3 regions of the Specibacter sp. NPDC078709 genome follow, and region 2 is predicted to be linked to each of the others. Evidence: riboswitches for the same ligand, from Rfam matches in the RefSeq annotation. Region 2 holds a riboswitch; each other region holds the start of a gene.

Region 1 (4,449 bases), on a different contig from region 2:
ACGGCCGCCTGCGCGGACAATCGCGTACACCACTGGGGAACTCACTTCTCTCGACGTTTATTACAAAGTTTTTATGCCAGCTTGGATCGTGTTTGACCCTTGCCAACCGCATGCGCCGCAGTTCAAGATTGAACCGCGCGGTGTGCATGCTACGTGCCTCAACGCCGTGGACCTCAATGGAGTTCTGCCATGGAGTGGTTGCCCTAGGTGTTGGCGTAAGCACCGAAGATCAAGAATACGCTAATTCCTGCTCCGGGAGCAAATGACGCTGATTCTTCGACCCGTGCAGCCTCGGATGGAACCTAAGATTTCATCCTTTGACCGCAGTGTCCGTAGAACCGCACTAAGCCACTTTAGCGCGAGTCTGGGAACAAAAGAGCATTTACGGGCAAGACTCGCCGTCTTTTTGCCCACGGGCAGGTGGTGTTAATCACCCAGCACCATGTGGAGGCTGCTGTGCATGGGCGTGGGGTGCCGCAAAGAAGTCCACCTCATACTGTGCTGAATGGGCAAAAGCCACCTTCATTCCAGCGCGCTCGCTCGCTGAACCACGGCAGGCAGCCTCGTCCAGAATGCTGATGGCGGTTTCTGTCGCCTGCGCGAAATCAGCGGAGGCATACGTTTGCAGCCAGGCGCCGTAAGGGTGCTCGGCAGGGCTCTTAGTGGAGTCTTCGCCAGTAAAAGCTAAGTAGTCGGCGTGCAGCATCGCACCCACGTCTGCATATAGCCAGTAGCAGGGCAGTACCGCGGCAACCACTTCTGCGTAGCTGCCGGAGAAGGCCACCGCTTGCAGATGATCAACGTAGTGCTTGGTGACGGGTCCTTGCGTCATCGCCTCAGCAGAGTTCACCGGGTAGTGGCTGAGCCAGTCGCGGTGCAGCGACATTTCCACCTCAAGGCAGTTCTGTGCTCCGGCGGCCCAGAACTTCTGCTCCGTTTCATTAGGCGCCAAGGCACTGGCTTTGGCCAGCACCCGTGAATAGCTTCCGAGGTAGAGGGCGTCCTGCCCAAGATAGTAGGCAAAGTGGTGGCGCGACAGCGTTCCTGCGGCAAGTTCTTTGATGAAATCTAGTGAGGCGATGGCGGCTCGTTGCTCAGCACAGTCCTGCCACAGTTCCCTACTGAAGCTGTTCTGCCGTGGCGTGGCGTTGGCCCATAGTTCGTGCAGGTGGTTGATGGGCCCTGGACCGCGTCCCACCCTCAGCTCACGGGAGGTTTCCAGTGCGTGGCCAAGCCAGTCCTTGGCATGGTCAATACTGATGCTCCAATCACCGGTCTGCGCTTGTAGTGTCGCCACAGCCGCTGAGAGCGAGCATCCTGTCCCGTGCGTGTTGGGCGTATCAATCCGTGGAGCACGGAACTCGTGGACGGTGCCATCGGCACTGACCAGTGCGTCCGGGCAGTCTGCACCGGGCAGATGCCCACCCTTGACCAGCACCCGAAGCTGGTGCGCGGCAGCCAGCTCCCGCCCCTGGGCAATGGCCCCATCCCAGCTCGTCGCCGCTGGCCGGCCCAACAGGGCTCCCAGCTCAGGAATGTTCGGGGTCACCAAGTGCACCAGCCCCAGCAAGGACAACATGGCGGTCAGTGCCTCCCTGTCCATGAGCGCATCTCCGCTGGTAGCCACCATCACCGGATCAAGTACGACGACGGGAGGCTGGGTTTGTTTCAGCCACTCCCCCACTGCTGTCACCACCTCTGCGGTACCCAGCATGCCGATTTTCACAGCGTCTATGGTGATATCTGCTGAAACTGCGGCCAGTTGAGCAGTCAGGAATGCTGCTGGCGGCGTGTGGATGCTGTGCACTCCTACCGTGTTTTGGGCGGTGAGTGCGGTGATGGCTGCCATGGCATAGCCGCCATGAGCGGAAATGGTTTTGATATCGGCCTGAATACCGGCTCCGCCCGAAGGATCGGAGCCGGCAATACTCAGAACTCGCGGATGTTCTAGCTGCAGCTGCTGCTGTGCTGCCGACTCGCGGCCAGCTGAAAACGCAGCTGGCGAAGCATCTGGAAAAAGTGCAGTGGTGTTCATCAGGACATCCCTTCGCCGGTGCTAACCGGGCAGGTTCAACGGGTATTGTCTCAGCCGGCCCTTGTAGCCTGGCACCCCGTGTCGCCCCCTACCCTAGCCTGCACCTCGGCTCACAACGAAAACTGGCCCGCAGCGGTGACACAAAAAGGTGCTTTTTGTGTCACCGCTGCGGGCCAGTTCAACCGAGCCGGGACTACTACAGCTCGGAAGCCGGAACTCCTACACCCAAAATGATGGGCTCGGCGTTCTTTTTGACGGCGGCTGCGGGAGCAGGGATCTCCGCTTTAGCGCTGCTATGCGGTGTGGAACCCTGAGCTGCAGGGACCGCATCGACGGTCTCTACCGTCATGTCAGCTCCACCCTGAGCGCTACGGGCGCTACGGTTGCGCCGGCCACGACGTGCGCGCGATCGGTTTCCACCTGAATCGGCACCGTCATGGGCTGATTCCTGGCTGGGGGCAGCGAGCTGATCCAACGCCTGAGTCAGACCAGCCAAGGCTGCTGCCTGATCAGCATTGTTGGGCTGCGCAAAGCCACTGCTTTCGCTGCGGTGTCCACGCGGCAGTTCAATGGCTTCCCCACCAAGGGTGAGAGTGGCAGAGTCGGCAGAGTCGTGCTGCTGGGCAGACTCCCCTGCTGCTGTTCCTGCTGTTCTACCTTCAGCGTGCTGCTCAGGAGCGTGCTCGTGGTGCGTAGCGGCAGCTGCCGCTGCAATGTTCGCCAGAGCGGTGCGGGCTTCGTGAGCCTTTTGTGCCTTAGCTGCGTCGCTCAACTCTTCAACCACCGGGGTGGTTACTTCTTCTTGCTCTTGCCCGTCCTGATGTCCACGGTTGCGGTTACGCTTACGTTCACTGCGAGTTGACCGGTTAGCCGTGCGCTCGGGTTCGCGCTGTTCCTGCTTGGGCGCGTGGATCTGAGCTGCTTCGAGGGCCGGGGAATGCGTGCGGCGGTGCTCCACGGGGATCTCGTGCGTGACCATGCCACGACCGGCACAGGTGCCACACTGCTCGCCGAAGACTTCCAGCAAGCCGGTACCCATGCGCTTGCGCGTCATCTGCACCAGACCCAGCGAGGTGACCTCGGCAACTTGGTGCTTGGTCCGGTCGCGGCCCAGGCACTCAACCAGACGGCGTAGCACTAGATCGCGGTTGGATTCCAAAACCATGTCGATGAAGTCAATGACGATGATCCCGCCAATGTCGCGCAAACGCAGCTGACGAACCACTTCCTCGGCGGCTTCAAGGTTGTTCTTGGTGACAGTTTCTTCCAGGTTTCCGCCGGAGCCGGTGAACTTGCCGGTATTGACGTCCACCACGGTCATGGCTTCGGTGCGGTCAATGACCAGCGAGCCGCCAGAGGGCAAGAAGACCTTGCGCTCAAGTGCCTTGTTGATTTGCTCGTCAATGCGATGTGCGGCGAAAATATCCTCGGACTTGGTCCACTTCTCGAGGCGATCCAGCAGATCAGGGGCCACATATGTCACATACGCTTCGATGGTGTCCCACGCGTCTTCACCGGAGACGATGAGCTTGCTGAAGTCTTCATTGAAGACGTCGCGAACCACCTTGATAGTCAGATCAGGTTCGCCGTACAGCATTTCTGGAGCCAGCGTCTTCGTAGAATCAGCGCGGCTATTGATGCCTTCCCACTGCGCACGCAGACGGTTGATGTCATTGGTGAGCTCTTCCTCACTAGCACCTTCGGCTGCGGTACGAACAATGACGCCAGCGTTCTCCGGCAGGTGATCCTTCAGGACACGCTTGAGGCGGTTACGTTCGACGTCGGGCAGCTTACGTGAGATGCCTGTCATGGAGCCACCGGGCACAAACACAAGGTAGCGGCCGGGCAGGGAAATCTGGCTGGTCAGGCGGGCACCCTTGTGGCCCACCGGGTCTTTGGAGACCTGCACCAGGACGGAGTCGCCGGACTTGAGCGCATTTTCGATGCGGCGCGGCTGGCCGTTGAGGTTAGCGGCATCCCAGTCAACTTCACCGGCGTACAGAACGGCGTTGCGGCCGCGCCCAATGTCGACGAAGGCGGCTTCCATGCTCGGCAGCACGTTCTGGACCTTGCCCACGTAGACGTTGCCGATCAAGGAGTCCTGCTGGGTTTTTGACACGAAGTGCTCGGCCAAGATGCCGTCTTCGAGGACACCGATCTGGATCCGGTCATCGGCTTGGCGGACCACCATGACGCGGTCAACAGATTCGCGGCGAGCCAAGAACTCGGCCTCGGTGATGACCGTGCGGCGGCGGCCGGAGTCGCGGGAATCGCGGCGGCGCTGCTTCTTCGCTTCCAAACGCGTGGAGCCGCGCAAGCTCGTGACGCGGTTGCTGACGCCAGCTGCGGACTCGGTGGGCACGCGGGGGGCACGGACCCGGGTCACCGTGTTGGGCGGGTCTTCATCGCTACCG
Region 2 (4,449 bases):
CATGGACGCTAGTTCCGCCCACGTATTGGCATCCTGACCAAATGTTGGCTCATCCAAAACCAAGATCTGCGGGCTAGCTGCCAGCACTGTGGCCACGGACAAGCGGCGCTTTTCTCCGCCCGACAGCGTGAACGGGTTCGCATCCGCCAGATGTTCTAGCCGCAACCGCGCCAATAGCTCCTCGACCAGCTCGCCACCGTGGCCCAAAATCTTCGGCGCAAACAACAACTCATCTCGGACACTGTGCGCCACGAATTGATGCTCAGGCTCCTGAAAAACCGTGCCGATTCTGCTAATCAGCTCACGCCCACGCCACGACAACGGCCGCGTCCCGGCCCCCCGAGCCAACTCCGGCAGCGCACACAAACGGCCACCGGCAGGCGCCAATAATCCGGCCAGCGTCAGCGCCAGCGTCGACTTGCCCGCACCGTTGGGTCCGGTCACACTCAGCGCGTGACCGGCCCGCACCTCAACAGAAGGGACGACGGCGGCCGGCACCACCGGGCGACGCTTGCGTCCCTTGGTGCGGGAGACAGCGAGATCTTCCGCTTCGAGCAGCAGGTGCGCTCCGGCGTCGAACGTTTTCAGGCCTAAGGCGCTCCGCGGCCGGACCGCCGGGAGGTACCCTGGAACCCAGATACCCGCCGCCGCCAGTAGCTCCCTACTTTGGGCAAGGACGGTCGCGGGCGGGCCATCGAAGAGGACACCGCCAGGTTGGCCCAGACCGGCCGGGGCCAGAACCACGATCCGATCCACCACTTCTAGCCAGACCGAGACCCGGTGCTCCACGACCACCAGCGTGGCCCCGGATTCATCCAGGCTGCGGCGCACGGCATCGCGGACCTCCACCACTCCGGCCGGATCAAGGTTGGCGGTGGGTTCATCCAGGAGCAGCAGGCCAGGAAGCATGGCTAGCATTCCGGCTAAGCCAAGGCGTTGCTTCTGTCCGCCGGAGAGGGAAGAACTGGGATGATCCAGGGGCAGCTCAAGGCCCACGGACTCCAGTGCGGCGCCCACGCGGCGCCAGATTTCCTCACGTGGAACACAGAGGTTTTCGGCCCCAAACGCGACGTCATCACCTATACGCGAGAGCACCACCTGTGCATCCGGATCCTGTTGCATGAGCCCAGAACGGCCACGGGATTCTGCCACGGGACGGCCATCGATGAGCAGCTGGCCCGATTCGTTGGCGTCCTCATCATCACCCAGCACACCGGCCAAGGCATGCAGGAACGTGGACTTACCTGCCCCGGAAGGACCCAGCAACAAGACGCGCTCCCCCGGTTCGATCTCCAGATCCAAGTCTGCAACGGCCCGGCCACTACGGCCCGAATGCTGCCAGCCCCAACCCTTGGCACTGACTCTCGCCGGGGCGCTGCCCCGGTTGCGCTGAATAGTCACTGCCTACACCGCGCGTTCGGTAGCGGCTCCACGGGAGGGCAGATTTGCCAGGGCGCCGGTTCTGGCCAGACCACGCACGGCCAACCAGGACACCAGCCCGGCGATGACTGCACCGGAGACCATGGCCAGGGCTACGTAGACCAGCTTCCACTCCATGGCCCACTCGATGTTCCAGACAATGCTGTCGTTGATTCCCAAGGCCAGACCTGCCAAAACGCCGGAAATCAGGGCCACAGGGAGGTTGAATTTGCGGTAGCGGAAAAGCGCGAAGCCCAGTTCGGCACCAAGGCCCTGAACCAGACCGGACAGCAGCACCGTAAAGCCAAAGTGCGTACCCAGCAGTCCTTCGACCATGGCGGCGATGAGTTCGCAATACAGTGCGGCACCGGGTTTGCGGATAACGAGCCCACCCAAGACGCCGGCGATCAACCAGCCGCCACCGTACAGCGCGCCAAGAGGCGGGAACGCAACGGTGATGGCGCTGGTCAGACCGTATCCAGCCGACCACAGCCAGAAGATGACTCCCAAGGCAACGCCGAGAACGGAGACCACAACGATGTCCACCACCCGCCAGGTACTCTTGCGCGCCGGTGAATCTTGCTTGTTTTGCTTACTTGGTTGCGTGGCGTTTCCGCCCGCGAATGACTTGCTCATGATTCCTCCTTTTCAGGAGGGGCGGCTACAGCGGTATTTCCGCGCAGCCGAAGAGAACTCGACTCCCTTCGCCGGTACTAGCCGGAGCAGGTTCGAGGGTCTGCGGTAAACCGCACTCTCAGCGCCGGATCCCAGGATGGGATGACGCTCCCCTGTCGTGTTTGAATTGCGGATTCAGTGTACCCCCGCGCCCTGCCGGGGGCCAATGCGTGCGATAACAACGGCGATAACAACAAGACATCACCTATACATTGCGGAGTGGGCGGCTGCTGTTGTCTCGGTAAAAGGGCTAGGCTGACACTAGAGTTTTTGCCGCGCAAGCCCAGTCAACCTCACTCAACTACGCAGGAGTCATTCATGAACATCGTCTTCAAATTGCTCGGAACCGGCATCAGCTTGGGAGCCGGATTTGTGGCCAGCAAGCTCGTGGACACGGCTTGGGAGAAGAGCACCGGTAACAAGCCACCCAAGGATGGTGCGGACTTGGAGAATAGCCTTCGCTCAGCACTGACCTTTGCATTGGTTTCTTCAGTGGTTGCCGCCATCATTCAGACCCTCGCCGGGCGCACCACACAGAAGGCCATTGCGCGTTTCAACAAGCATCCCGAAGAGGTTTAGGGGCGCACTCCATCGTCACCAAGGCGTCATTCGCCGTCGCGTTTGATCACACGTTTGATGATCACGTACGACGGCGGCTGGCGCCTTGTGCGTTCCCCGGCAGCCACGCGGCTTACCGCGAAGAGACGCCCTCAAGGGACGCCCCAGACGCCCTTAGCGGTTGCTGTCATCCTCCACGACGGAGGCCACAACCTGGTCCAGTTCATCGACACTAAGCAATTCCGGTCGGCGATGTTTGGTGCGGTATCCAGCCCTACCCACCATGTGCGCGGACACCGGCACCGTGAGCAGTTGGAACAGCCAGGCGATCATCAGAATCGGCAGCAAAGCCCAGGCGCGCATTTGCAGCCCGACAGCTGCCAGCATCAGCAGTAACCCCAACACCTGAGGCTTGGTGGCTGCGTGCATGCGACTCATGAGGTCAGGAAAACGTAGCAGGCCGATAGCTGCTGCAAGGCTCATCAAGGCGCCCACCAGCAGGCAGATTGCCGTCAGGACATCTATGAACGTGTTCATCCGTCATCTCTCTTATGCGCCACAAATCGAGCCACCGTGACGGATCCAATAAACCCGATCACCGTCAACACCACCAGTAGTGCTAGATTATCGAGGTGTTGGTTGATAGCCATTTCCGTGGCCAGTGCGGCGCCAAAAATGGCGAGCAGCACATCAGCTGCGATCACACGGTCCAGCAATGACGGCCCGGCAGCAATCCTGTAAATGGTGCCGGCAGCCGCCAGTGCGAGCAGGACAGCAACAATGATGACAACAATACCCATAGCGCTCACTGGTCCTCCCCCGCGTTCGTTTCTTTGGCAGTACCGTAGGACGCTCCGCTGTGCCCGTGCAGGGTCTGTGCGTGAGTCACCATGGGCGAACCCACCTGTTCGCTTTTGAGTGCAGCCAACTCTGCCTTGGTCCCCATGACCTTGATCAGCCTTGCTTCGATGCCTTGGATGCCTTCACGCACCTGCACAACACTTTCTGGCGTAGGCGCGTTCATGGCATGGACATAGAGCGTCGCCGTTCCTCGGTCCACCTCGACCACCAAGGAGCCAGGGATCAGCGACAACACATGGCCTACGGCCGTCATGAGCAGATCCGAGGGGCTGCGCAGTGGAACTGCAATGACGGCGTTGCGGATCCTCGGCCCCTTGACAACGGACCAGTGCAACACATGGAAACTGGCGATGGTCACCTGCTTCATGAACCACAGCATAAATAACACCGCACGCAGCACGTTGAACCGGCCGCTAAGTTCAATGGGCGGCAAATAGAACGCGTGGGTAACACCCAGCGCAATCAACGCTCCAAAGAGTAGGTTGCCGGCACTAAAGTCCTGCCACAGTGCACCCCAGACCACCACCAGCCAAATCAGCAGTGGCAGTTTTTGCAGGACATTTAGCTTGCGCCGGTGGCTTGTTGACTGGCTCATGGCTTACCCGCCCCGCTGCCGAACACGGCTTCAATGTAGTCAGTGCGTTCGAGCATGCTGGTGGCCGCTTCCTGGCTCAGTTCAAAGAGCGGTCCGGCAAAGACCGTCATGGCAACCCCGAGCAGCACCAATCCCATAGTTGAGTACACCATCATCTTTGGCAGGATGGGGATCTCGTTGTCTCCGGAGAAGCGGCCCGAGGTAGCGTCCACGTGCTTGCTGGAGCGTAGCGCGCGCATGCTTTGTTCCCCTGAAGCATCCGGAGCCGTGGCCAATAGGACCGGATCAGGATCTTCGGCGTCGACTGTGCTGCGCCAAAACGCGCGGTTCCATACACGGGC
Region 3 (4,449 bases), on a different contig from region 2:
AACGTCAGGGAGGCCCGCAACTTGGAGAGCGGACGTCTTGGCACCCAGCACGACGAAGCCGTTGTCGGCGATCATGGCCAGATCGTCGGCCCCGGATTGGCCCTCACTGGTGAGATAGTCGCCGAGGAAGAGCGAGTTGGCCACATGGAGGGCCAGGGGTTGGAGCGTGCGCAGGTGCATTTCGCGCCCGCCGGCCATGCGTAATTCGGTGTCGGGGCAGGCGAAGCGAACCATGGCGAGGATGCGCAGGCAGTGGGCGGGGGAGAGCAGCCAGGTGCCTTCCAGCGGGGTGCCGTCGAAGGGCATGAGGAAGTTGACGGGGATGGATTCGCTGCCCAGGGCGCGGAGGGCGAAGACTGCGTCGATGAGGTCATTGTTGCTCTCTCCCATGCCCACGATCAGTCCCGAGCACGGCGAGAGGCCGGCGTCCTTGGCATGTTCCACGGTTTGCACGCGTTCGGCGAAGGTGTGGGTGGAGCAGATGTCGGCGTAGTTTTCTTCGCTGGTGTTCAGGTTGTGGTTGTAGGCGTCGGCCCCGGAGGCCTTCAGACGCTGGGCTTGGCCGTCTTTGAGGATGCCGAGGCAGGCGCATACCTCCACGGCGGGGTACTGCTCCTTGAGGTTGCCCACCATCCCGGCCACGCGGTCCACGTCGCGGTCGCTGGGGCCCTTGCCGCTGGCGACGAGGCAGACCCGGGAGGCACCGGCGCGGATGCCGGTGGCCGCCTGAGCGAGGGCATCTTCGGGTTTGAGCCAGGTGTATTTCAGGATTTGGGCAGCTGATCCAAGGCGTTGGGAGCAGTAGGTGCAGTCTTCAGGGCAGAGCCCGGATTTGAGGTTGACCAGGTAGTTCACTTTGACCGTGTTGGCGAAGTGGGCACGTCGCAGCCGGGCGGCGGCCGCGACCAGATCGAGCAGCTGATCATCGGTGGATTCCAGGATGGCGAGGGCTTGATCGCGGGTCAAGGTGGCGCCGTCGAGTTGGCGATCGGCGAGGTCTGTAAAGTAATTGAACACCGTTCAATAGTGGGGTGAGCTGTGGACATTGTCAATCACGGGCCCTGCTGATGGGGGAAGATGGAGGGGTGCTGCGGTGGCATGGGATTCTGGAAAGGGTGGGGCCAAGATGGCGTTGACGCGTGAGGCAATCGTGGAGACAGCCATGGAAATCCTGCGTGAGTATGGCCTAGCTGACTTGTCCATGCGCCGCTTGGCCCGTGATCTAGGGGTGCAGCCGGGCGCACTGTATTGGCATGTGAAAAACAAGCAGGAACTGCTCACCGTGCTCGCCGGACTGATCCTGGCACCCGTAGCAGCTCAGTCACCGGATAGCCTTCGCGAGCTGGCGGTGCGTGTTCGGGAAACGCTGCTGACGGTGCGGGACAGCGCCGAGGTGGTGGCACTGGCACACGCCCTGGATCCACGTTCCACGGCCCCGCTACAACAGTTTGGCGCACTGCTGGAAGGCGAAAAGCTCGCCGCGGATCAAGCCGAGTGGGCCGCCGAGGCGCTGCTTTCCTACGTTTTGGGTTCGGTGACCGATGAACAGACCCGGACCGGATTGACGGGCGCAGGATTGCTGGCTGATACGGAACGGGATGCTGGCAAAATATTCACCTTCGGACTGGATCTCATGCTGAGCGGGCTGGCAGCTAGCTGAACCACGCTGGGCCAATCCGAACCACTCAGAACCAATCCGCGGCTGGGCTTCGAGCGGGACGTGGTAGCTTTGCTCTTGGACACTGCACGGGGTGCCGCATCGCGGCTGAGAGCTAGACCCGTCGAACCTGATCTCGATAATCCGAGCGAAGGGATGCCGGTCCGGAATCAAGGACGAGAACGCCGTTTTTTGGTGTATATCTCGTAATTTTGTGCATCCTTTCGCGCTTCTGAAAGGTGCACACATGCTCATCAAAGACCAGATTGTTCTCATCACCGGCGCCGGTCGCGGGCTCGGCGTGGAGATTGCCCGCTCCTTTTCCCGTGAAGGCGCCCGGGTGGTGTTGAACTACCGCAACAGTGAAGCCGGGGCCCAGCAACTGGCCACCGAAATCGGCCCCGATCAAGCCATTGCGCTGCGTGCCGATGTCACCAAGAGCGATGACGTGGCAGCCATGGTCAGCGCCGCCGCCGAGCATTTCGGCGCACCCATCACCACCCTGATCAACAACGCCCTCCCGGACTTTTCCTTCAACGGAGACGCCAGGCCCAAGGCCAATGAGATTGGCTTTGCAGATTTCCAGGCCCAGTTCGCTGGAGTGGTGGGCGGGGCGCTGAACACCATCCAAGCCGTGCTGCCTGGGCTCAAGGAAGCCGGCTTCGGTGCCATTGTGAACATCGGCACCAACCTTTTTCAGAATCCGGTGGTCCCCTACCACGACTACACCGCGGCCAAGGCGGCTTTGCTGGCGTTGACCAGGACGTTCGCGGCCGATCTGGGACCGGCAAACATCCGCGTCAACATGGTCTCCGGAGGTCTGCTGCGCAGCACAGACGCTTCCTCGGCTACCCCCGAGCAGGTCTTTGACTTGATCGCCGGCGGGACACCGCTGCGCAAGGTCACCACCCCTGCCGAATTTGCTGACGCGGCCCTGTTCTTTGCTTCGCCGTGGGCACGGGCTATCACGGGACAAAATCTGGTGGTCGACGGCGGACTAGTGATGAATTAGGAGAGAGTGAAATTGGGGACGGACACCATGGAAAAGACACGAGAATTACACATCAACGCCTTCTTGTTTGGCACCGGACACCACACCATGGGCTGGCGGCATCCAGCATCCAGTGCCGATAGGGTCGGCAGCATTGCCTACTTCGAGGAGCTGGCCCAGCTGGCCGAAAGCGGCTTCCTTGACGCCGTGTTCTTTGCCGACGGGCACAGCGTGAACCGCCGGTATTCAGCAGGCGTTCCGGGGCTTCTTGAACCGATTACGGCGTTGAGCGCCATGGCCCGGGCCACCCACCACATCGGGCTGGTCACCACCGTGTCCGCCAGTTTTTACACGCCGTTCCACGCTGCGCGGATGCTGGCCTCGCTGGATCACATCAGTGGCGGCCGGGCGGGGGCCAATATCGTCACGTCCATGTTTGATGCTGAGGCCCAGAATCACTCAATGGCCGCACTTCCGCCCCATGCCGAGCGGTATGAGCGCGCCGACGAGTTTGTCCGGGTTCTCAAGCAGCTCTGGGATTCGTGGTCTGATGATGCACTCCCCCGGGACCGGGACAGCGGGACGTTCATCGATCCCGAGCACATTCGCCCCATCAATCATCAGGGCAAGCATTTCTCGGTGGCAGGTCCACTGAATGTTCCGCGCCCTCCCCAAGGCCGGCCGGTGCTGTTTCAGGCAGGATCTTCGGAATCCGGGCGGGACTTCGCCGCCCGCTGTGCCGAGGCCATTTATTCGGTGGCATGGGACAAGGAATCAGCGCTCGAGTTCGCTGCAGACATGAAAATGCGGCTGAATGAAGCAGGGCGCGGCGGCACGGGAGTTCCCATTTTGCCCGGCTTGGTCACCTATATCGGGGCAACTCAGACCCAGGCGCTGGAGAAGAAACGGGCCCTCGATGCGTACTTGGATATTGACGCAGCCATTGCGCAACTGGGCGTCTTCACGGGTCAGGATTACCGCACCCATGGACTTGATGAGCGGGTGGCGCCGCTACCGCCTGCTGAATTGTTCACAGGTCCGCAAGGGCGTTACCTGACGGTGCAGCGCATCATTGAGACGAAGCACCCAACGTTGCGGGAACTGCTGGGTTTCCTGGCTGCAGGCGGTGGCCATGCCACCATGATTGGCACGCCCACCGAGGTTGCGGATGAAATTCAGGAGTGGTTTGAGTCCGGCGCCTGCGACGGCTTCAACCTCATGTGCCCCGCCTATCCGCAATCGCTGACGGATTTCGTGGAGCTGGTGGTGCCCATCTTGCAGGAGCGCAGCCTCTTCCGGACCGCTTATCCAGGCAGCACCCTGCGTGAAACCTTGGGCCTTGCGCGCCCACCAGTCTGAGTAACCTCGCCTTTTTCACGTACGACGCCGGGAGCCCACCTTCCAGCGAAAGGTGGGCTCCCGGCGTCGAACCTTTTGAGAAAGAAGAGTCAGAGGGCAGCTGACTCCAATTCGGTGGTGTCCTTGCGGGGCCGCGATTTGGCGGCATTGGTCAGCAGGGACGCGAGAGCCACCACGACCAAAACCAGGATCATGGCGCCGCGCAGGCCGAACTCCTCGCCGAGGAAACCGAGCAAGGGCGGTCCTACCAAGAAGGCAGCGTAACCGGCGGTGGCCACGGCGGCCACGGCGGAGGTGGGGTCAGGGCTGTCGGCCGCGGCGGACAAGGTCACGGGGAAGCCCAAGGAGGCGCCCACACCCCAGAGCAACACTGCGGCGCCGGCGATGATCGGGTTGTCGGCGAAGACCACCAGCGCAATACCTGCGGCGGAGATCAGTGTGC

What was found. Region 2 has a riboswitch for thiamine pyrophosphate ahead of AB0P14_RS14485 (ECF transporter S component). Riboswitches for the same ligand answer to the same signal wherever they lie in the genome.
Region 1: another riboswitch for thiamine pyrophosphate. It lies ahead of AB0P14_RS07825 (bifunctional hydroxymethylpyrimidine kinase/phosphomethylpyrimidine kinase); the one in region 2 lies ahead of AB0P14_RS14485 (ECF transporter S component).
Region 3: another riboswitch for thiamine pyrophosphate. It lies ahead of AB0P14_RS03440 (3-oxoacyl-ACP reductase); the one in region 2 lies ahead of AB0P14_RS14485 (ECF transporter S component).

Annotation. Positions count from the first base shown of each region.
Region 1 covers NZ_JBFBLU010000003.1:269,570-274,018, forward strand. Annotated here, with positions in the region: gene rplU (50S ribosomal protein L21) at 1-33, opposite strand, end outside; gene AB0P14_RS07825 (bifunctional hydroxymethylpyrimidine kinase/phosphomethylpyrimidine kinase) at 431-2,035, opposite strand; TPP riboswitch at 2,026-2,124, opposite strand; gene AB0P14_RS07830 (Rne/Rng family ribonuclease) at 2,232-4,449, opposite strand, start outside.
Region 2 covers NZ_JBFBLU010000008.1:33,737-38,185, forward strand. Annotated here, with positions in the region: gene AB0P14_RS14480 (ABC transporter ATP-binding protein) at 1-1,401, opposite strand, end outside; gene AB0P14_RS14485 (ECF transporter S component) at 1,405-2,055, opposite strand; TPP riboswitch at 2,102-2,219, opposite strand; gene AB0P14_RS14490 (DUF4235 domain-containing protein) at 2,413-2,673, shown strand; gene mnhG (monovalent cation/H(+) antiporter subunit G) at 2,827-3,189, opposite strand; gene AB0P14_RS14500 (monovalent cation/H+ antiporter complex subunit F) at 3,186-3,452, opposite strand; gene AB0P14_RS14505 (Na+/H+ antiporter subunit E) at 3,458-4,108, opposite strand; gene AB0P14_RS14510 (Na+/H+ antiporter subunit D) at 4,105-4,449, opposite strand, start outside.
Region 3 covers NZ_JBFBLU010000001.1:786,089-790,537, forward strand. Annotated here, with positions in the region: gene bioB (biotin synthase BioB) at 1-1,017, opposite strand, end outside; gene AB0P14_RS03435 (TetR family transcriptional regulator) at 1,094-1,660, shown strand; TPP riboswitch at 1,738-1,831, shown strand; gene AB0P14_RS03440 (3-oxoacyl-ACP reductase) at 1,905-2,669, shown strand; gene AB0P14_RS03445 (LLM class flavin-dependent oxidoreductase) at 2,697-4,007, shown strand; gene AB0P14_RS03450 (MFS transporter) at 4,097-4,449, opposite strand, start outside.